4 regions of the Luteibacter sp. ME-Dv--P-043b genome follow, and region 3 is predicted to be linked to each of the others. Evidence: riboswitches for the same ligand, from Rfam matches in the RefSeq annotation. Region 3 holds a riboswitch; each other region holds the start of a gene.
What was found. Region 3 has a riboswitch for cobalamin ahead of QRN34_RS19145 (CoA-acylating methylmalonate-semialdehyde dehydrogenase). Riboswitches for the same ligand answer to the same signal wherever they lie in the genome.
Positions count from the first base shown of each region.

Region 1 (5,421 bases), on a different contig from region 3:
AAGTCCGCCCCCGGGCGATCCATCTTGTTGACGAACGCCATGAGCGGCACGCCATGGCGGCGTGCCTGGTGCCACACCGTTTCCGATTGCGGCTGCACGCCCGCCACGCCGGAAAAGACGGTGACCGCGCCATCGAGCACGCGCAACGAACGTTCCACCTCGATCGCGAAATCGATGTGTCCCGGGGTATCGATAAGGGTAAGCCGATGCGGCTCGCCGCCATCCGGCGTCCACTGCGCGCGCACGGCCGCTGCACCGATCGTGATGCCGCGCTCGCGCTCGAGCTCCATGTGGTCGGTGGTGGTCGCGCCGTCGTGCACCTCACCCGTGCGATGGATCGCGCCGGAGGCGTAAAGCAGGCGCTCGGTGAGCGTGGTCTTGCCTGCGTCCACGTGCGCGATGATGCCAAGGTTGCGCCAGCGGTCGACGGGAATGCGGGTATCGCGGTTGACGGTGTTCATGGGTGACAGTGTCCTGAAGGGATCGCCAGGGGCGTGGACGAGGGGGCAAGCGAGGCACTCCCCGATCCGACGACCGCCGCCCCTGGCGGAGCCGGACGGGTCAGGATCGGGGGTCGCGGCGGTTCTTCATGGCACGTGCACTCCGGAGACGACGAAAAAAAATCAAAAAAAAAGCACCCTTGCGGGTGCTTTCGACAGGCAGCTGGCGCCGGCCGCCTAGGACGGCGTGCCGCACCGCACGAAGCGCGCGCACCCGCGACGCGCCCCAGGGGCGATCGATAGGCGGTGCTTCAAATCGTGCTTGCAACGGAACATGGGGTGGCGCTCTTCAAAGGTTGGCAGGGATGACACCATAGCGTCGTGCGCATGACATAGGGGCATGCACGACGCTTTCAAGCGCGCCATCGAAAGATTTCGAAGACTATATTCGGTCGAGCGGCGTCGCGAAGACGCCACAAGCAGCGGCGGTGATGTCACGGGAGCTCTATGCCACGTCCACGTGAAATCCGCCAAGATCGCTGTTTATTTCCATGGAGGCCCTACCCATGCGTTACGTGAAACTCGGCCGTACCGGCCTGGAGATTTCCCCCGTCGTCCTGGGTTGCATGACCTACGGCGTGCCCGACCGCGGCAACCACACATGGACGCTGGATGAAGCGCAGAGCCGCCCCTTCCTGCGCAAGGCGCTGGACCTGGGCATCAATACGTTCGATACCGCCAATGCCTACTCGGACGGCACCTCCGAGGAAATCGTCGGCCGCGCGCTGCGCGACTTCGCACGCCGCGACGAAGTGGTGATCGCCACCAAGACGTTCTTCCGCTGGCACAAGGGGCCGAACGGCGGGGGCCTGTCACGCAAGGCGATCTTCCACTCGGTGGATGATTCGCTTGCCCGCCTGGGAACCGACTATATCGACCTGCTGCAGATCCATCGTTTCGACCCGGATACGCCGATCGAGGAAACGCTCGAAGCCCTGCACGACGTGGTCAAGGCCGGCAAGGCGCGTTATCTCGGCGCGTCGTCGATGTATACGTGGCAGTTCGCGCAGATGATCTACACCGCGCGCCTGCATGGCTGGACCGAATTCGTCAGCATGCAGGACCACTACAACCTGCTGCAGCGCGAGGAAGAGCGCGAGATGATGCCGTTCTGCATCGACGAAGGCATCGCGCTGCTGCCGTGGAGCCCGCTGGCACGCGGACGGCTGACGCGCGACTGGGACGAAGGCAGCACCCGGCAGCAGAGCGACGTGTTCGGCAGCACGCTTTATGGCGGCACGGAAGACGCCGACCGTGCCATCGTGGCGGCGGTGAAGCAGGTGGCGGAAGCGCGCGGCGTACCGCGCGCACAGGTGGCGCTGGCATGGGTCGCGCAGCGCGAAGGCATCACCGCGCCGATCGTGGGCGCGTCGAAGCCACAGCACCTGGACGATGCCGTGACGGCGATCGAGCTTACGCTGACCGCCGACGAGATCGCCACGCTGGAGGGTGGCTATACGCCCAGGGCTATAGCGGGCTTCGAATGAAGCCTGCCTTGCCCAAATGACGCGCAACCGCCGCGCGCCGACGCGTGGCGGTTGCGATCAACTCGCTATCGAAGGGGCAGGTGAATGCCGCCGCGTTTCGATGGCCCTTTCAATAACGTCGGCGGCCCGAGACGCACCCGTTTCCGCCCGGATGGCCGTGGCCGCGTGTTGCGCGCGCAGGGCGACGCCTTCATCGGCAAGCAGCACGCGCAACCTCGCGGCGGCGCGATCCGCGCGATAACGCGACGCTGGCAACACGGCCCCCACGCCGAGTCGAACCACCCGCGCCGCGTTGTCCGGCTGGTCGAACCCATGCGGCACGACCAAGGAGGGGCAGCCAGCGCGGAGGGCTTCCTGCGTGGTGCCTACGCCGCCGTGGTGCACGACGGCCGCGGCACGTTCGAACAGGGCGCCGTGCGGGGCGTATTCGACGGCAAGCACGCCATCGGGCAGCACGGTCGGCAGGCGCGAACGCATTTCCGGTGATCCCGTCAGCAGTACGGCGCGTCGGCCCAGCATCGCGGCGGCGCCCATGCTTTCGCGAAGGAAGCCTTCACCCGCGTGGACCGCCGCCGAGCCCAGCGTGAACACCAGCGGTGGCTCGCCGGCGTCGAGGAACGCCGTCAATGGCGGCGACAGGCTGCCCAAGGAGGGAGAGTAACGGCAGTAGCCCGTCACCAGGGTATGCGCCGGCGCATCGGCCGGCGCCTGCCCGAGTAACGGCGAATACATGGCTAGCACGCCGTCGCGCGCGTGCTGCCCGCGGTGGAAGGGATCACCCCCTGCCGAGACCGGCGCCAGGCCGAGCGATTGGCGGAATCGGCGCACCGGGCGCGTCCACGGTGCCGTGACGTGCTCGGCCATACGACGAAGCCAGGCGCCGCGTCGTGGCGTGATGCGCAGGAAGCGATCGAGGATGGCCAGGCCCGTGGCGGGCGGATCGTACGCCGACAGGAACGCGGCCGGCGACAGCACCGCGGACAGCCAGGCGACATGCGTGGTTTCCCCGAGGATCTGCGCGGCGAAGGCCAGTGTGGTCGTGACGATGGCATCCGCCTCCGTGCAGACGGGCGCCAGGGCCTGGTAGCTTGCCGCCACATCCGCGGCCGCCAGGTCGCGGACGACGAAGCGGGGGCCACGCAGCGGGTGGAACGCGCGCGCGGCGAAGGCGGCCTTGTCCGCCGGCTCGGCGATGCCGCTGGCCAGGAGGAAGCGCAAACCGGCGTCCGCCACCGCCTCGCGATGGATCGCGTGCGCGGCCACGGTGACCCGGTGTCCGCGCGCCGCCAACTCCCGGCCCACTGCCAGGAAGGGAAACAGGTCGCCCTGTGACCCGACCGTCGCCATCACGATGTGTCGTCCCGCCATGTCCCGCCTCCCGCCGATGTCCTGGCGCATCCTCGCGGCCGGCGTGTCGAGGCGATGCATCCCGACGCGTTGACCTGCCCCCACCACGCAGGCTAGTCTTCGCTCGCCAGCGGTCTTTATCTCTCTATTCGAATGGAAAGATAAAAGCTAAGAGGGAAGCCGGTGCGAATCCGGCGCTGCCCCGCAGCGGTATGTGGAGACGAACGCGTCACAGGCACTGGATCGAACAACGATCCGGGAAGCGACGCGCAAGGCGGCACCTGTTCCGGTGCCACATCCACGAGCCCGAAGACCTGCCGCCGGCCTGAGCACGCGTACCGTCATGGGTACGCGCGCTCCGCACGACCTGGACCCACCGCGCCCGCGTGGTGGCCCGGTTCGCCCGCGGGGGCGAAGGTCGACGGTACGCCGCATGACACCCACGACGCCGCGCACCTGCGTGCGGCGGCGCGCGCGTGTCCGGCAGCGGGCCGCCCTTCCCTCCTCTTTGCCACGAAGAGGACGTATCCACATGCCACACGTTACCTACCCCGGTTTTCCCCGCATCGGCAGACGCCGTGAACTCAAGCGCGCCCTCGAAAGCCACTGGCGGGGCGATAGCGACCGCGAGGCCCTGCTCGCCGTCGCCCGCCAGCTGCGCGAGCGGCACTGGCAACTCGCCCGCGAGGCCGGCGCCGACAGCGTGCCGGTCAACGACTTTTCCCTGTACGACCATGTGCTCGATGCCGCCGTCGCGGTGGATGCCATCCCCGAGCGCTACCGCGACCTGCATGCGCGGGACGCCCTGGCGGGCTACTTCGCCATGGCACGCGGTCGCCAGGACGGCACGGTTGACCTGCACGCACTGGAGATGACCAAGTGGTTCGATACCAACTACCACTACATCGTTCCGGAACTGCATGCGGGCCAGGTCTTCGCTACCCGGGCCGACAAGGCGGTGGCGGAATACCGCGAGGCCGTGGCCGCGGGCCATACGGCGCGCCCGGTGCTGCTGGGCCCGCTGAGCTTCCTTCGCCTGGCCAAGACCGTGGACGGCAGCGCCCCCCTGGCCCTGCTGGATGCCCTGTTGCCGGCCTGGAGCGGCTTGCTCGACGCGCTGACGGAAGCCGGCGCCGACTGGGTGCAGGTCGACGAACCGGCCCTCGTGCTGGACCTCGACCCGGCCTGGCAGGCGGCGTACCGGTCGGCGTACGCCGCCATCGGCGAGCGCACGCGCGGACGCATCCTCCTGGCCACCTATTTCGGTGACCTGGGGGCCAATCTGGCCCTGGCCACGTCGTTGCCGGTGGCCGGCCTGCACGTGGACCTGGCCCGTGCTCCGGGGCAACTGGACGCGGTGATCGACGCGCTGCCCGCCGGGCGCGTGTTGTCCGCCGGCGTACTGGACGGCCGCAACATCTGGCTGAGCGACCCGGCCATCATCGGCCCGCGCATCGCCCATGCACGCAAGCGCCTGGGTGACGATCGACTCTGGCTGTCCACCTCGTGCTCGCTGCTGCACGTGCCCATCGACGCCGCCGAGGAAAAGCGCCTGCCCGGCGCGATCGGCGAGTGGCTGTCGTTCGCCCGGCAGAAGATCGTCGAACTGCGCCGCTACGCCGATGCCGCGACCGGCGACGAGGCCGCGCAACGCGTGCTCGCCCGCCAGCACGATACGGTGGAGGCGCGTCGCCGCTCGCCCGACGTGGTGCGCGCCGAGGTGCGTACGCGCGTGCGCGGGCTGACACCGCAGTTCGGCCAGCGCCGTTCGGCCTATGCGTTCCGGGCCAACGTGCAGCGTGAGCGCTTCGGGCTGCCCGACCTGCCCACCACCACCATCGGCTCGTTCCCGCAGACCGCCGACCTGCGGCTCGCGCGTGCCGCGCACCGGTCCGGCAAGCTGGACGACGAGGCCTACCAGGCCGTGCTGCGTGACGAAGTACGCCGCGCGGTGGCCTTCCAGGACGAGATAGGGCTGGATGTCCTCGTGCACGGCGAGCCCGAGCGCAACGACATGGTGGAGTATTTCGGCGAGCAGCTGCAGGGCTATGCGTTCACCTCGCTGGGCTGGGTGCAGAGCTACGGCT
Region 1 covers NZ_JARVRT010000027.1:19,104-24,524, reverse strand. The annotation lists gene fusA (elongation factor G) at 1-461, opposite strand, end outside; gene QRN34_RS14715 (aldo/keto reductase) at 1,007-1,987, shown strand; gene QRN34_RS14710 (glycosyltransferase) at 2,045-3,355, opposite strand; cobalamin riboswitch at 3,449-3,671, shown strand; gene metE (5-methyltetrahydropteroyltriglutamate--homocysteine S-methyltransferase) at 3,867-5,421, shown strand, end outside.
Region 1: linked by a shared signal. The riboswitch ahead of metE (5-methyltetrahydropteroyltriglutamate--homocysteine S-methyltransferase) and the one ahead of QRN34_RS19145 (CoA-acylating methylmalonate-semialdehyde dehydrogenase) in region 3 are both predicted to bind cobalamin.

Region 2 (5,421 bases), on a different contig from region 3:
AGCGCCTCGACGGCGCGCTGTACCTCGCCGTCTCGCAGTCGGGCAAGAGCCCCGACCTGGTGCGCAACGCGGAGGCCGCGAAGAAGGCCGGCGCCTATGTGGTCGCCCTGGTCAACGTGGTGGATTCCCCGCTGGCCGACGTGGCCGACGTGGTCGTGCCGCTGCACGCGGGCCCGGAAACCAGCGTCGCCGCGACCAAGAGCTACCTGGGCGCGCTGTTCGCGATCCTGCACATCGCCGCCCGCTGGAGCGGCCGCGCCGAGATCGGCGACGCCCTCACCGCGCTGCCCGCGCAGCTTCGCCAGGGCTGGGACGCGGACTGGTCCGCGCTTACCGAGGGCCTGGTCGATGCGCACAACCTGTTCGTGGTCGGCCGCGGTTTCGGCTTTGCCGGGGCGCTGGAAGCCGCGCTGAAGTTCAAGGAAACCTGCAACCTGCACGCCGAGGCGTTCAGCGCGGCCGAGGTGAAGCACGGCCCGATGGCCCTGGTCGGCCCGCATTTCCCCGTGCTGTTCTTCGCCCAGAACGACGATACGCTGCCCGGGGTGCTGGAGATCGCGGCGGAGTTCCGCAAGCGCGGCGCCAATGTGTGGATCGCCGCACCCGGCGCCACGGGCGAGGGTGTGCTGCCCCTGGTCGCCACCGCGCCCATCGCCGCACCGCTGATCACCGTGCAGAGCTTCTACCGCGCCACGGCCGCGCTGGCACTGGCACGCGGTTTCAACCCCGACGTGCCGCCGCACCTCAACAAGGTCACCGAGACCGTCTGACCTCTCGCCCCACGTATAGGAATTGCCATGACCATCGCCCTCGTCAACGGCCGTGTGCTGACCGATAACGGCTTCCAGGGTGGCTTTGCCGTGCTGGTCGACGGCGGCACCATCACCGGGCTGGCCTTGCCGTCCGATCCCCGCGTGCGCGCCGCCGAGCGTCACGACCTCGGTGGCCGCACGCTGCTGCCCGGTTTCATCGATTGCCAGGTCAACGGCGGCGGCGGCGTGCTGTTCAATGACGTGCCCACCGTCGACACCATCCGTCGCATCGGGCAGGCGCACGCGAAGTTCGGCACCACCGGCTTCCTGCCCACCCTGATCAGCGACGATGCCGCGGTGATGGCGAAGGCCATCGATGCGGTGAACGACGCGGTGGCCCAGGGCGTGCCGGGCGTGCTCGGCATCCACCTCGAAGGCCCGTTCATCGCGCCCGAGCGCAAGGGCGTGCACGATCCGGCCAAGTTCCGTATCGCCGACGCCGACGACGTAGCCATGGTCGCCCGGCGGCACGGCGGCGTCACGCTGCTCACGCTGGCGCCCGAGCGCGCCTCGGCCGCGGTGCTGCAACAGCTGGTCGCCCACGGCGTGATCGTGGCGGCCGGCCACACGGCCGCCGACTACGACACCACCCGCCAGGCCCTGGCGACCGGCGTGCGTGGCTTCACGCACCTGTTCAACGCCATGACGCCGTTCACCAGCCGCGAGCCCGGCGTGGTCGGCGCCGCTCTGGAAGACGCCGCCAGCTGGTGCGGTCTGATCGTCGACGGCCACCACGTGCACCCGAGTTCGCTGCGTGTCGCCATCGCGGCCAAGGCGCCGCAGAAGATGATGCTGGTCACCGACGCCATGCCACCCGTGGGGTCGGACGATCCGAACTTCGTCCTGAAGGGCGAGACGATCACCGTCCGCGACGGCGTCTGCCAGACGGCCGACGGCACGCTGGCCGGCTCCGCGCTGGACATGGCCACTGCCGTGCGCAACACGGTGGAGATGGTCGGCGTGGCCTATGACGAGGCCGCCCGCATGGCCTCCACCTATCCGGCCGCCTTCCTCGGACTGGAAGCCACCCACGGCCACATCGCGGCGGGCTATCGCGCCGACTTCGTGGTGATGGACGACGATCACACGGTGGCCGAAACCTGGATCGGCGGCGAGCGCGTCTACGCCGCCTGATCCGTCGCCCTGCACTGGCTCGCTTCCGCGCGGGCCAGGCGTTAACATTGCGTTGTTCGGGTGTCCCCGCCGGCCTGAAGCGGGCGGGGATGAAACGGGAAGCCGGTGCGCCACACATGTGGCAAGGCCGGCACTGCCCCCGCAACGGTAAGCGTGAGGAGCCGCCCAGAACGGCTCCATCCACCGGCCACAGCCACTGCGCAAGCGGGAAGGCGCCGGTGCGATGCCCTCGGGCCAGCGCGAGTCCGGAGACCGGCCCGATCGGCGAATCCTGCGCTTTTAAGCGCGGGCGCCGTCCCGTTATCGGCGATTCGCGGAGGGCGAATCCGGACAGTCATCCGGGTGTTGCCCGTGGTGCCGTTCGTCGTTGTGTCCTCCCGCGCGCCTGTTGAGGCTACGCATTGCCGCACCAGCGGCGGAGGAAACCCGTTCCATGAAGAAGACCCTGCTCGCGACGGCCCTGCTGTCGACGATCGTCGCTGCCCATGCGGCCGACGCACCCAACGGCACCCTCGACCCGGTGGTGGTCACCGCCAACCGCGCGCCCACGCCACTGGACGAAGTGCTGGCCCCGGTCACCGTCATCAGCCGCGAGGACATCGAGCGCCTGCAGCCCCGCAACGTGCAGGACCTGCTGGCCGGCCTGCCCGGCGTGACCATGACCAACACGGGCGGCCTGGGCCAGCAGACCTCGCTCTTCATGCGCGGCAGCAACTCGGCACACACGCTGGTGCTGGTGGACGGCGTGCGCGTGGGCACCGTGGGTGCCGGCCTGCCCGCCTACGAGCAGCTGCCGGTCGAGCAGATCGACCATATCGAGGTGGTCCGCGGCCCGCGCTCCAGCCTGTACGGCTCGGATGCCATCGGCGGCGTCATCCAGATCTTCACCCGTCGCGGCCAGGCCGGCGAAGCGCCCACGCCCAGCCTGTCGATCGGCGGCGGCAGCCACGGCTACACCGCCGGGCAGGTGGGTCTCTCGGGCGGCACCACGCATGGCTGGTACAACGCCAGCCTGGGCGGCCAGTACACCGCCGGGATCAACGCCTGCCGCGTTGGTGCGAGGGAAGCCGGCAAGGGCTGCTTCACCGACGAGCCGGACCATGACGCCTACCGCACCTACAACGGCGCGCTCTCGGGCGGCTATCGCTGGGACAACGGCACCGAGCTCACCGGCAGCTGGCTGCGCAGCAAGGGCGACATCGAATACGACGGCGATTTCCAGAACCTGACCCGGCGCTCGCAGCAGGTGGCCGGTGCAAACCTGGCCTTCGACGTGCTGTCGGCCTGGCGCATGTCGGTCAGCCTGGGCCAGAACCAGGATCGCGGGGACAATTACCTTAACGGCGCGGACAAGACCTACTTCGGCGGCCTTGCCCAACTCTTTGTTACCGGCGCCGATAAGGTCCGTGGGGGTTACCTGTACTCCAGGCGCAACCAGGCATCCTGGCAGAACGACATCACGCTGGCCGCCGGCCAAACGCTCACCGCCGGCGTCGATTACCAACAGGAAAAGCTCGACAGCGACACGGCATACCTGAAGGACACCCGCAACAACACAGGCGTGTTCGCGCTGTACCAGGGCGTGTTCGGCCCGCACGAGATCCAGCTGTCCGCGCGCCATGACCACAATACGCAGTTCGGCAACCACACCACCGGCTCGGCCGCCTATGGCTACCGCTTCGACGACGGCATGAAGATCACGGCCTCGTACGGCACCGCCTTCCATGCGCCGACGTTCAACGACGAGTACTACCCGTACTTCCAGTACGGCCCGTCCGTGCGGAACCTGAAGCCGGAGAAGTCGCGCACGGCCGAAATCGGGCTGTCCAGCCGCCCCGGCATCTGGACCTGGGCGGTCAACGCGTACCAGACCCGGGTGGACGACCTGATCGGCTCCGACGCCAATTTCCTGCCGATCAACGTCAGCAAGGCACGGCTGCGCGGCGTGGAAGGCCAGCTGGGTGCCGACATGGATGGATGGCATGTCCGTGGCTACCTGACGTTGCAGCAGCCGCTGGACCGCGACAGCGGCGCGGAAAAGGACAACCTGCTGGCCCGGCGCCCTCGCCGCACCGGCCGGGTGGACCTGGACAAAGACCTAGGCGCGTTCACGCTGGGCGGCTCCGTCTACGCCTCGGGCTACAGCTACGACGATCCGGCCAACACCACGCGTCTGGGCGGGTACACCACCGCCGACGTGCGGGCCACCTGGCACCTGGACGATGCCTGGAGCGTGCAGGGCCGCGTCGCCAATATTGCCGACAAGCACTACGAGACCGTGGCGTACTACAACCAGCTGGGCCGCACGTATTACCTCACCCTGCGCTTCTCGCCCCTGCGCTGATCGGCCTGCCGGCGGCTCCCGCCGGCAAACGGGGTACCCCTGCCTTCCGGCAGGGGCCCCACTAAAGGCACACGCCACGAAACCGCGCGAACGTCATAAAGTCTGTGGGCGCGGGTATGCTTCCCGCGATCACAGGAAGTGTCGTGAACGTTTTTGCACCTTTCATCCGCCGACCGATCGGAACCTCGCTGCTCGCGGCGGGGCTGGTGCTGTGCGGCTCCATCGCCTACATGCTGCTGGGCGTGGCGGCGCTGCCGTCCATCGAAGTGCCCGCCGTGTTCATCCAGGCCCAGATGCCGGGTGCCAATGCGCAGACCGTGGCCTCGACCATCGTCGCCCCGCTGGAGCGCCACCTCGGCCAGATCCCGGGCGTGGACCAGATGTACTCGAACAGCTCGGAGGGCAGCGGCTTCGTGCGGCTGCGCTTCACCCTGGCGCGCTCCACCGATGCGGCCGCCCGTGACGTGCAGGCCGCGATCAACGCGGCCGCCGCCGACCTGCCGGCCGGCATGCCGACGCCGCCGCAGTACTTCAAGTTCGACACCGGCCAGATCCCCGTCCTGCTGGTGACCTTCACCTCGAAGACGCTACCGCCGGACAAGCTCTACGACGTGGTGGACACGCTCATCCGCCCGGCCGTGGCGCAGATCGACGGCGTGTCACGCGTGCAGATGTTCGGTGGCACACCGCACGCGGTGCGCGTGGAACTGGATACGCGCGCACTGTCGTCGAAGGGGCTGACCGCCAACGACGTCTCCAATGCGCTCAGTGCCGCCAACGTCACCTCGCCACAGGGCGTCCTCTCGGATGGCCACAGCCAGATGACGGTGACGGCCACCGACAGCCTGCGCGACGCGAAGGACTTCGGCAAGATACTTATCGCCGTGCGCGACAACGTGCCGGTGCGCCTTTCGGATATCGCCCGGGTCTACAACGGGCAGCAGGACCAGTACCAGGCCGCGTGGTTCCAGGGCGAGCGCGCGGTCACCATGCAGATGAGCAAGCGGCCGGAGGCGAACTCCATCGCTACCGCGGACGCGATCCGAGCGGCGCTGCCCCGGTTCCGCTCGCTGCTACCGGCGGATGCGAAGGTCACCCCCATCTTCGACCTGACCCAGACCACCCAGTCGG
Region 2 covers NZ_JARVRT010000012.1:126,772-132,192, forward strand. The annotation lists gene QRN34_RS07295 (SIS domain-containing protein) at 1-770, shown strand, start outside; gene nagA (N-acetylglucosamine-6-phosphate deacetylase) at 798-1,946, shown strand; cobalamin riboswitch at 1,988-2,222, shown strand; gene QRN34_RS07305 (TonB-dependent receptor) at 2,380-4,290, shown strand; gene QRN34_RS07310 (efflux RND transporter permease subunit) at 4,434-5,421, shown strand, end outside.
Region 2: linked by a shared signal. The riboswitch ahead of QRN34_RS07305 (TonB-dependent receptor) and the one ahead of QRN34_RS19145 (CoA-acylating methylmalonate-semialdehyde dehydrogenase) in region 3 are both predicted to bind cobalamin.

Region 3 (5,421 bases):
CCAGCCCGATCCGCAGCGCCGTGGGCGCGTCGACGCGCTCGCCGAGCAGGATCATCCGCTTGGCCCAGCCTTCGCCGACCAGGCGCGGAAGGTTCTGCGTGCCGCCCGCGCACGGCAACAGGCCCACGCCGGCCTCGGGCAGCGCCATCTGCGCGTGCGCTTCGGCGATGCGCAGGTCGCACGCCAGCGCGCACTCCAGGCCGCCGCCCATCGCGTAGCCGTTGATCGCGGCAATGCTCACGCCACTGAATGCGGACAGGGCCTCGAAGGCCTCGCCGAAGCGACGCGCCGCCTCGCGCGCCACGGCACGATCGCCGTCGGCGAACTGCTTGAGGTCGGCGCCGGCGCAGAAGAACTTGCCGCCCTCGCCCGTGACCACCAGGGCGTAGATGTCGCGATCGGCGTTCAATGCGCCGACCAGATCACGCAGTGCCGTCAGGCTGTGCACCGTCCAGGTGTTGGCCGGCGGGTTGCGCAGGGTCACGACGGCCGTATGGCCCTCGACCTTCAGCGCCAGTCCGGTCCAATCGGTGTCCTTGTAGCCACTCATCGCAATTCCTCTTCGGTGTTGAGCAGGTGGCGCGCCACGATCACGCGCATGATCTCGTTGGTGCCTTCCAGTATCTGGTGCACCCGGCTGTCGCGCAGCAGCCGCTCGATCGGGTACTCGCGTATGTAGCCGTACCCGCCATGCAACTGCAAGGCATCGTTGCAGATGGCGAAGCCGGCATCCGTGGCGAAACGCTTGGCCATGGCGCACCACACCGTGGCGTCGTGGCTGCGTGCGTCCAGCTTGCGCGCGGCGGTGTGGACCATCTGCCGTGCGGCCACCAGTTGCGTGGCCATGTCGGCCAGCTTGAACTGGAGCGCCTGGAACTCGCCCAGCTTGCGGCCGAACTGGCGCCGCTCACCCAGGTAGCGGCGAGCCGCATCCAGCGCCCCCTGCCCCGCGCCCAGCGAACACGCGCTGATATTGATCCGGCCACCGTCCAGGCCCTTCATCGCGATGCGAAAGCCCTCGCCTTCCTCGCCCAGCCGGTTCGTTGCGGGGATACGCACGTCCTCGAACGTGATGCCACGCGTGGGCTGGCTGTTCCAGCCGAGTTTTTCCTCCTTGCGGCCGTAGCCGATCCCCGCGGTATCCGCGGGCACCGCGAACGCACTGATGCCGCGCGCGCCGTCGCCGCCGGTGCGGGCCATCACCACCAGCATGTCGGTGGCGCCGGCCCCGGAGATGAACGCCTTGCTGCCGTTGATGAGGTAATGGTCGTCCTCGCGCACGGCGCGCGTCTGCAACGAGGCCGCATCGGAACCCGCGCCCGGCTCGGTCAGGCAGTACGAGGCGAGACGCGTGCCGCTGGCCAGCGGTTCGCCCCATGCCTGCAACAGTGCAGGCTGGGCGTAGGTGGTCAGCATCCAGGTCGCCATGTTGTGGATGCTGATGAAGGCGGCCGTGGAGGGATCGACCGCGGCCAGTTCCTCGAACACGATGGCCGCGTCCAGCCGCGTCAGGCCGGTACCACCCGCCGCTTCGTCCACATAGAGTCCACAGAAGCCCAGTTGGCCGGCCTTGCCGATGGCCTCGCGCGGGAAGATGCCTTGCGCGTCCCAGTGCGCCGCATGCGGCGCCAGCTCCGCCTGGGCGAAGTCGCGCGCCGCCTCGCGGAACGCATTCTGCTCGTCGCTCAGGCCCGCGGCCTGCACCGTCACCGGAATGTCCATAAGGGGCGCCCTCACTTCAGACTGATGGTGGTGTTGACGCCTTGACCCGTGCCGCCGTCGTCGAACCAGCGCGAGGTGACCGTCTTGGTCTGCGTGTAGAACATGACCGCCTGCTTGCCGTACGGCCCCAGGTCGCCCAGCTTCGAGGCGCGCGAGCCCGTGAACGAGAACAGCGGCACCGGCACCGGGATAGGCACGTTGATGCCGACCTGCCCCACGTCGATGTCCTCCTGGAAACGACGCGCCGCGGCGCCGCTGCCCGTAAACAACGCCGTGCCGTTGCCGTTGGGGTTGGCGTTGACCAGCGCGATCGCCTCATCCAGCGTGTCCACCGTGAGCACGACGAGCACGGGACCGAAGATTTCCTCGTCGTAGATACGCATGCCTGGGCGCACGCCCGAGAAGATGGTCGGACCGACGAAGTTGCCCTGTTCGTAGCCCGGCACGCGGCAATCGCGGCCGTCCAGCTCCAGGGTGGCGCCTTCGGCCACACCGGCGTCGATCAAGGCGTGCACGCGATCGCGCGCCGCGCAGGAGATGACCGGGCCGACATCCGTACCGGCCTCGCTGCCCGCATTGATTTTCAATGTCTTCGCGCGGGCCACCAGGTCGGGCAGCCATTCGCGCGCGGCGCCGACCAGCACGGCCGTCGAGGCCGCCATGCAGCGCTGGCCCGCCGCGCCGAACGCCGCGCCGACCATCGCGTTGAGCGTTTGCTCGCGATGGGCGTCGGGCAGCACCACGGCGTGGTTCTTCGCGCCCATCATGCACTGCACGCGCTTGCCGGTCTGCGAAGCACGATGGTAGACATGGGTGCCGACGCGGGTGGAGCCGACGAACGACACCGCCTTGATCTGCGGGTGGTCGCAGATCGCGTTGACCACGTCCTCACCACCATGCACCACGTTGAGCACACCGCGGGGGATGCCCGCCTCCACCGCCAGCTCGACCAGGCGCATGGTCACCATCGGGTCCTGCTCCGACGGTTTCAGCACGAAGGTGTTGCCCGTGGCGATCGCCATCGGGAACATCCACAACGGAATCATCGCCGGGAAGTTGAACGGCGTGATGCCCGCGCACACGCCCAGCGGTTGCAGCAGCGTGTACGTATCGACACCGCCGGCCACGTTGTTGGCCAGCTCGCCCAGCTGCAGGTTGCCGATGGCCGCCGCGTGTTCCACCACCTCCAGGCCGCGGAACACGTCGCCTTCGGCATCGGGCAGCGTCTTGCCCTGCTCCGCCGTGAGCGTCGCGGCCAGTTCGGCCATGTGCTCGCGGATCAGTTGCTGGTACTTGAGGAAGATGCGCGCCCGCGCACCGATGGGCGTCTTGCGCCATGTGACGAAGGCGCGGCGCGCGGCGTCCACCGCCGCCTCGACTTCCGCGGGCGTGGCGAAGGGCACGCGTGCCAACACTACTTGCGTGGCCGGGTTGACCACGTCACGCCATTGCGTGGTGGTCGATTCGACGAACTCGCCGTCGATCAGCAGCTTTACCGTGGCGACATGGGTCGCGGCCGGGTTCATCTCGTTCATTGTCCAGTCTCCAGATCGCTCACCCGCGAAACCGGGCGTGCGAGGGACAAGACAAGTGATTCGAGACAACGGACGCCGCGTCGAGTCAGCTCATCCGGTTGCCCACCGCAACACCCGAGGAAGACACCGCATGCGATGTCTACCACGGGCCGGTCTCCGGGCTTGCGAGCGATGCGGCATGCATCAGCCCGACACCTTCCCGCGTTGCCGCAGTGGTTCTGAGTCGGGTTTTCTCGCCTACCGTTGCGGGGGCAGCGCCGGCATCGGACCGGCTTCCCGTTTCACCCTGCGCACCGGAATGGCGGCGGCAGGACACCTGTGGCCCATCGATTGTAGGCGGCGCAACGCATGGGGACACGCTGCGATGCAGTAAACGGCGGGGCTACGGCGTCAGGGCGTGGGGTCATGATCGGGCCTCACCCCATCGCTCCGGGCGTGATGAGCGCAGCGACGTCACCCCGCCCATTGATGAATCCACGACATAGGACCAAGCGTGTTACCCCGCTTAATCGCTGGGTGGAGGGTGGCGCGCACCACGCGCAGCGTCTCGCCCACCGAGGCGGGCGAACGGCTGATCGGCAGCGTGGGGCCGCGCTTCGACGAGATCGAGGCGGAGATCGAGGCCCTGGGCGAGCTGCGCGAACGCCCGGCAGGCAACCTGCGCATCACCACCGCGGAGCATGCCGCGCAATCCATCGTCATGCCTGCGCTGGAACGGTTCCTGCCGCAGTACCCGGACATCCATGTCGAGCTGAGCGTCGATTATGGGCTGGTGGACATCGTGGCCGAGCGCTACGACATCGGCATCCGCCTGGGCGAGCACCTGGCCAGGGACATGATCGCCGTGCCGGTTGACCCGCCCATGCGCATGGCCGTGGTCGCCACGCCCGGCTATTTCGAGCGGCGCACGCTCCCGCGCACGCCACAGGACCTGACCGGGCACAACTGCATCAACCTGCGCCTGCCGACCTACGGCAGCCTGTACGCCTGGGACTTCGAGAAGGACGGCCGCGAAGTGAAGGTGCGGGTGGAGGGCCAGTTGATCCTCGACGGCATGAACGCGATCGTCCGTGCGTCCCTGGCTGGCCTGGGCCTGGCCTGGGTACCCGAGGACGTGGTCTCGCGGCATGTCGAAGCGGGAGCGCTGGTGCGTGTGCTGGAGAACTGGTGCGAACCCTTCGCCGGCTATCACCTCTATTACCCCAACCGCCGACAGCCCGTGCCGGCCCTTACCTTGCTGGTGGATGAACTGCGTTACCGAGGCTGAATCGTCCACCAAACCTTGACATATGGCCGATTGACACCACCTCCTGTGTAGCCGAGGATCGTTTCAGGCCGCGCCCGGGTCCCGGTGTCGCGCAGCACGCAGGAGAAACACCATGAGCCAGCGCCACCTCATCCTCGCCGCATGGTTGGCCCTGGCCGTCGTGTCATATGTCGCCGGGTCGGTCACCGGAACACTGCTGCTCGTCGGTGCAGGCGTGGTCACGGAAACGCTGTTCTGGTTCAACCTGATGCAGCAGCGGCGCATGCAGCGCGTGCGTGTGGTTGCCCGTCGGCGCTGAGGTTGTCTGGATCGCCCACATCGTGGGCTCCTACGTAGGTAGTCGGCGCAACGTGTACCTGTAGGAGCGGACGATGTCCGCGATCCACTCCCGCGACCACACACCCGCAAACACGCCCCCACACAACCCGCCCTACCTCCCCAACGCAACAACACGCAATTTCACGTCACGGCAGATGATCCGGCGGCGATAATACGGGCATGACCCGACGCAACGCCCCGCCTACTATTCCCGTCAACGTCCCCACGCCCACCGACACCCGCGGCTTCGTCCGCGTCCGTGGCGCACGCGAACACAACCTGAAAAACATCGACGTCGACATCCCGCGCGACGCCCTTGTGGTGTTCTCCGGCGTTTCGGGCTCCGGCAAATCCTCGCTCGCCTTCGGCACGCTCTACGCCGAGGCGCAGCGGCGCTATTTCGAATCCGTGGCCCCCTACGCGCGGCGCCTCATCGACCAGGTGGGCGTTCCCGATGTCGACGACATCGAAGGGCTGCCGCCGGCAGTGGCGCTGCAACAGCAACGCGGTACGCCGGGCACGCGCTCGTCGGTGGGTAGCGTCACCACGTTATCCAGCCTGGTGCGGATGTTGTATTCG
Region 3 covers NZ_JARVRT010000050.1:4,419-9,839, forward strand. The annotation lists gene QRN34_RS19135 (enoyl-CoA hydratase) at 1-550, opposite strand, end outside; gene QRN34_RS19140 (acyl-CoA dehydrogenase family protein) at 547-1,722, opposite strand; gene QRN34_RS19145 (CoA-acylating methylmalonate-semialdehyde dehydrogenase) at 1,734-3,248, opposite strand; cobalamin riboswitch at 3,387-3,592, opposite strand; gene QRN34_RS19150 (LysR family transcriptional regulator) at 3,781-4,524, shown strand; gene QRN34_RS19155 (hypothetical protein) at 4,637-4,822, shown strand; gene QRN34_RS19160 (excinuclease ABC subunit UvrA) at 5,023-5,421, shown strand, end outside.

Region 4 (5,421 bases), on a different contig from region 3:
TGGCGCCAGGCACGGCGGCACCGTGGCGCGTGTAGCGTGGCACGTGTAGGAGCGCACGCTGTGCGCGAAAAGCCAACGAAGCGGAGATGCAGCGCGATCCGCAGCGTTGCCGCGTCGTCGCGTTGTTGGTTTTCGCGCACAGCGTGCGCTCCTACATGGGTCGTCGTGCGTGGTCGGTTACTGGCAGGCTTCGCAGTATTCGGGGTTCTCGAGCGAGCAGAACACCGCGGCTTCGGCCTGTTCCTGCGCATCGGCTACCACCGGCGCACCGGCCGTGGGCAGCGCGGCCGACGACGAGCTGACCGTGGTCTTGGTGATGCGGGTGGCGGGACGCGAGCGCAGGTAGTACGTCGTCTTGATGCCGGACTTCCAGGCGTACATGTACATGGACGACAGCTGGCCGATGTTCGGGTTTTCCATGAACAGGTTCAGCGACTGGCTCTGGTCGATGTAGGCGCCGCGGGAGGCGGCCAGGTCGATCAGGGCCTTCTGCGGCAGTTCCCACGTGGTGCGATACACCTCGCGCAGTGCGGCCGGGATGGACGTGATGCCCTGGACGGAGCCTTCGGCGAGCTTGATCTGGTCGCGCACTTCGGCGGTCCACAGGCCCAGCGTCTTCAGCTCGTCCACCAGGTAACGGTTCACCACCAGGAAGTCGCCCGACAGCGTCTCGCGCTTGAACAGGTTGGACACCTGCGGCTCGATGCACTCGTAGCAGCCGGCGATCGAGGCGATGGTGGCGGTCGGCGCGATGGCGATGACCAGCGAGTTGCGCAGGCCCTTCGCCTTGATCTTCTCGCGCAGCTCGGCCCAGCGACCGTCGACGTCGGTCGGCGTGGCGGCCGGCCAGTAGTCGAACTGCAGCTCGCCGTTGGCCGCGCGGGTTTCCTCGAAGCCGGGATGGGCGCCGTCACGCTCGGCGATCTCGTTGGACATCGACAGCGCGTGGAAGTAGATCTCTTCCTGGATGCGCGAGGACAGCTTCAGCGCTTCCGCGGAGTCGAAGGGCAGGCGGAGCTTGAAGAAGACGTCCTGCAGGCCCATGACGCCAAGCCCGACCGGACGCCACTTCATGTTTGCCGTCTTCGCCGTGGCGATCGGGTAGAAGTTGAGGTCGATCACGCGGTTCAGCTGGCGCACGGCGGTGCGCACCGTGGTGGCGAGCTTGTCGTAATCGAACTGGCCGTCGACCACGTGGCGGGCCAGGTTCACCGAGCCGAGGTTGCACACGGCGGTCTCGCCTTCCGAGGTCACTTCCAGGATCTCGGTGCACAGGTTGGACAGGTGGATGACGTTTTCCGGACGGGCGGTCTGGTTGCTGGTGGCGTTGGAACGATCCTTGAAAGTCATCCAGCCGTTGCCGGTCTGCGCGAGCGAGCGCAGCATGCGGGCGTACAGCTCTCGCGCCTTGATCGACTTGACGGCCAGGCCCTCGGCCTCGGCCTTCTCGTAGGCGGCCTCGAAGGTGGCGCCCCAGGTGTCGACGAAGTGCGGCACGATCTTCGGGTCGAACAGCGACCAGTCGCCGTCGGTCTCGACGCGGCGCATGAACAGGTCCGGCACCCAGTTGGCCAGGTTGAGGTTGTGCGTGCGGCGCGCGTCGTCGCCGGTGTTCTCACGCAGCTCGAGGAATTCCTCGATATCCGCATGCCAGCTTTCCAGGTACACGCAGGCGGCGCCCTTGCGCTTGCCGCCCTGGTTCACCGCGGCCACCGACGCATCGAGGGTCTTCAGCCACGGTACCAGGCCGTTCGAATGACCGTTGGTGCCCTTGATCAGCGAGCCGCGCGAGCGGATACGTGAATAGGCCAGGCCGATGCCGCCGGCGAACTTCGACAGCTGGGCCACGTCGCCGTACTTGGCGTAGATGGACTCCAGCGCGTCCTGAGGCGAATCCAGCAGGAAGCACGACGACAGCTGCTCGTGCGCGGTGCCGGCGTTGAACAGGGTGGGCGAGCTGGCCAGGTATTCCAGCGACGACAGCATGCGATACAGCTCGAGCGTCTCGGCCACGTCGTTGCCGCCGAGGGCGCAGGCGATGCGCATGAAGAAGTACTGCGGCGTCTCGATGACGAAGCGGCGGGTCGGGTGGCGCAGCAGGTAGCGGTCGTAGACCGTGCGCAGGCCGAAGTATTCGAAGCGGCGCGAGCCGGCGGTGTCGATGGCATCGTTGAGCTTGCGCGCGTTGACCAGCACGAAGTCACGCAGGCGCTCGTTGAGGATGCCCAGCTCGAAGCCGGTGCTGATCGACTGCGAGAACGACTGGATGTCCTGGCCGGACACCTCCTTGTCGACGAAGGCGGCCAGGAGGCGCGCGGCCAGCTGGCCGTATTCCGGTTCCTCGGCGGTGAGCGCCGCGGAGGTGCGGATCGACAGCTGGTCCAGCTCCTGCGTGGTGGCGCCGTCGTACAGGCCGCCGATGGTCTTCAGCGCCACGCGCATCGGGTCGACCGCGAACAGGCCATCGGCGCTGCGGGTCACCGCGCGCACGATCTTGTTCACGTCGACGGCTTCCTGGCCGCCGTTGCGCTTGGTGACGCGCATCTGGCCGGGGTTGTGCGGCGGCGTCAGCGCGAACGCCGGCGGCGGCTCGTTGCGGTAACCGGCAGCGGGTGCCTTGTCCGCCGGGGCGGGGGAGGTAACGGCCGTATCGGCTGCTTCGGTGCGCTCGCGCGCGGCGGATTCCATCGTGGTCATGTCAGGCGTGCCCCAGGGCTCGGTTCAAACTCCCGTTCCCTCGGACGGGGCTCGAAGCGGTGGGCCGGCGGAAAAGGGTCGCGTCGGAGCACGCCATCGGGGGCTCCGGACCGCGACGTGCCTCCCCGCGGAAGCCGTCACCACAAAAACCGACGCCTGGCGGGGCGACAGCTGTTGGCAGGTCTTCGGACTTCGTGGACGGGGACGCCTTTCGGGTCCGGCCTAGCCGTCGCTTCCCAATCCCAGGGGGACCAGTGCGTGTGACGGGTTCGTTTCCACTTACCGCTGCGGGGCAGTTCCGGATTTACACCGGATTCCCTATTAAGTCCGACGGGCAGTCGCGCCTCTTCGGACACCAACGGGACACACCATATAGCTGGTCCCCGGTACCGTCAACACAAGATGTAGGGTAAATGCGCTATGTGCTTGATCCGCCGGGAGTCATTTTTTTGCAACCCCCCGCGGGCCGATTTCCGCAGCGCGACATGACCGTTTCGTGAAGATGGCCTACACAAAGTGCAGGGCTTCGAACCTTTAACATCTGCGATCCGCCCCATGACCGCTCGCTCGATGCCATCTACGTTCGCGTTGCAGGAACACGCCCTGGTCACCCATGCGTTCGACGCACTGCCGTTCGGCTTCACGGCCGTGTCGGCGACAGGGGAACTCCTTTACGCCAATGCCTGGATGACCGCACGGCTTCGTGACGGGGCGGGGCAGGGCTTCCTGAACTGGTGGACGGACGACAGCCGGTCCCGCCTGACCGCCCTGCTGGCGGCTGGCGGTATCGAGGGGGTCCGCGATATCGGGCTGACGGCCGCGGACGGCACGGCGTGGCGGGTGTCCGTCGAGCCATGGCGGCGCCCGGTGGACGGCGAGCCCGTGTTCATGGTCGGCGTCTATCCGACCGTGGAGACGCCAGGGGATGCCGGCGGTGCCGAAGAGCGCCGCCTGGCCCTGATCGAGGTCAGCAACCTGCTGCGCGACCTGGAAGACCCGACGGACATCGCCTATCGGGTGGCCGAGGTGCTCGGCCGCACGCTACGGGTCAGCCGTGCCGGTTACGGCACGGTCGATACGGTGGCGGAAACCATCACCGTCGAACGCGACTGGAACGCCCCGGGCATCCAGACGATCGCCGGCGTGCTGAACTTCCGCGATTACGGCTCGTACATCGACGACATCAAGGCCGGGCGCACCGCCCTGGTTACCGATGCCTACCAGGACCCGCGTACCGTGAATACCGCGGATGCCCTGGCAGGCATCAGCGCCGTCGCCTTCATCAACATGCCGGTGACCGAGCGCGGTGGGGTGGTGGCGTTGCTGTACCTCAACCACGCCGACCCGCGTGAGTGGCTGGAGGAAGAGATCGCCTTCGTCCGCGAGGTAGGCAACCGCACCCGCGTCGCCGTCGAGCGGCGCCGTGCCGAGGGTGAACTGCAACAGCTGGCCCTGAGCCTGGAACGGCAGGTGGCGGAGCGTACTTCCGAGCGCGACCGTATCTGGCGCCTGTCCAGCGACATCCTGCTGGTTGCCGATGCGGACACGCGCCTGCTGTCGGTCAACCCGGCGTGGACGGCGATTCTCGGCTGGAGCGAGCGCGAGACCCTGGGCCGTTCGTACCTGGATTTCGTGCATCCGGAGGATACCGAACGCATGGGCGAGGAAACCGGGCAACTGGCCGACGGCGTGGCCACGCTGCGCTTCGAGAATCGCTATCGCACGGCCGACGGCGGCTTTCGCCAGCTGTCGTGGCGGGCGGTGCCCAGCGACGGCATGATCTTCGCCGTGGCCCGCGACGTCACGACCGAGCGCGCGCGCGACGCGGAACTGGATGCCGCCCAGGAGCAACTGCGCCAGGCGCAGAAGATGGATGCGATCGGCAACCTCACCGGTGGCGTCGCCCACGATTTCAACAACCTGCTGCAGGTGATCAGCGGCAACCTTCAATTGCTCGGCACCGACGTGTCGGGCAATGAACGCGCCGAGCGACGCGTGGCCAATGCCATGGCGGGCGTCACCCGCGGCTCGAAGCTGGCCGCCCAGCTGCTCGCCTTCGGTCGTCGCCAGCCGCTGGCGCCCAAGGTCGTCAACATCGGCCGCTTCGTGCGCGACATGGACGAACTGCTGCGCCGGGCGCTGGGCGAGGCGATCGAGGTGGAGACCGTGATCGCCGGGGGCCTGTGGAACACGCTGGTCGATCCGTCCAACGTCGAGAACGCGCTGCTCAACCTGGCGATCAATGCGCGCGACGCGATGGACGGCCAGGGCAAGCTCACGGTCGAGGCCGGCAACGCGTTGCTGGACGACAGCTACGCCAAGACCCACGGCGACCTTCGTCCGGGGCAATACGTGATGCTTGCGGTGACCGATACCGGCAGCGGCATGCCGGCCCACATCCTCGACAAGGTGTTCGATCCTTTCTTCACCACCAAGCCGGAAGGTCGCGGCACGGGACTGGGACTGTCGATGGTCTACGGCTTCGTCAAGCAGTCCGGTGGTCATATCAAGATGTACAGCGAGCCGGGCGAGGGCACCACGGTGAAGATCTACCTGCCCCGGTCGATGCAGAGCGAGGATCGCATCGTGGCGATTGAAGAAGAAGCCATCCGTGGCGGTGACGAGACCATCCTCGTGGCCGAGGACGATGAAGCCGTGCGCGAAACGGTGGTGGGCATGCTCGCCGAACTCGGCTACCGCGTGCTCAAGGCACGTGACGCCGAA
Region 4 covers NZ_JARVRT010000008.1:93,547-98,967, forward strand. The annotation lists gene QRN34_RS05400 (ribonucleoside-diphosphate reductase subunit alpha) at 178-2,697, opposite strand; cobalamin riboswitch at 2,856-3,072, opposite strand; gene QRN34_RS05405 (response regulator) at 3,253-5,421, shown strand, end outside.
Region 4: linked by a shared signal. The riboswitch ahead of QRN34_RS05400 (ribonucleoside-diphosphate reductase subunit alpha) and the one ahead of QRN34_RS19145 (CoA-acylating methylmalonate-semialdehyde dehydrogenase) in region 3 are both predicted to bind cobalamin.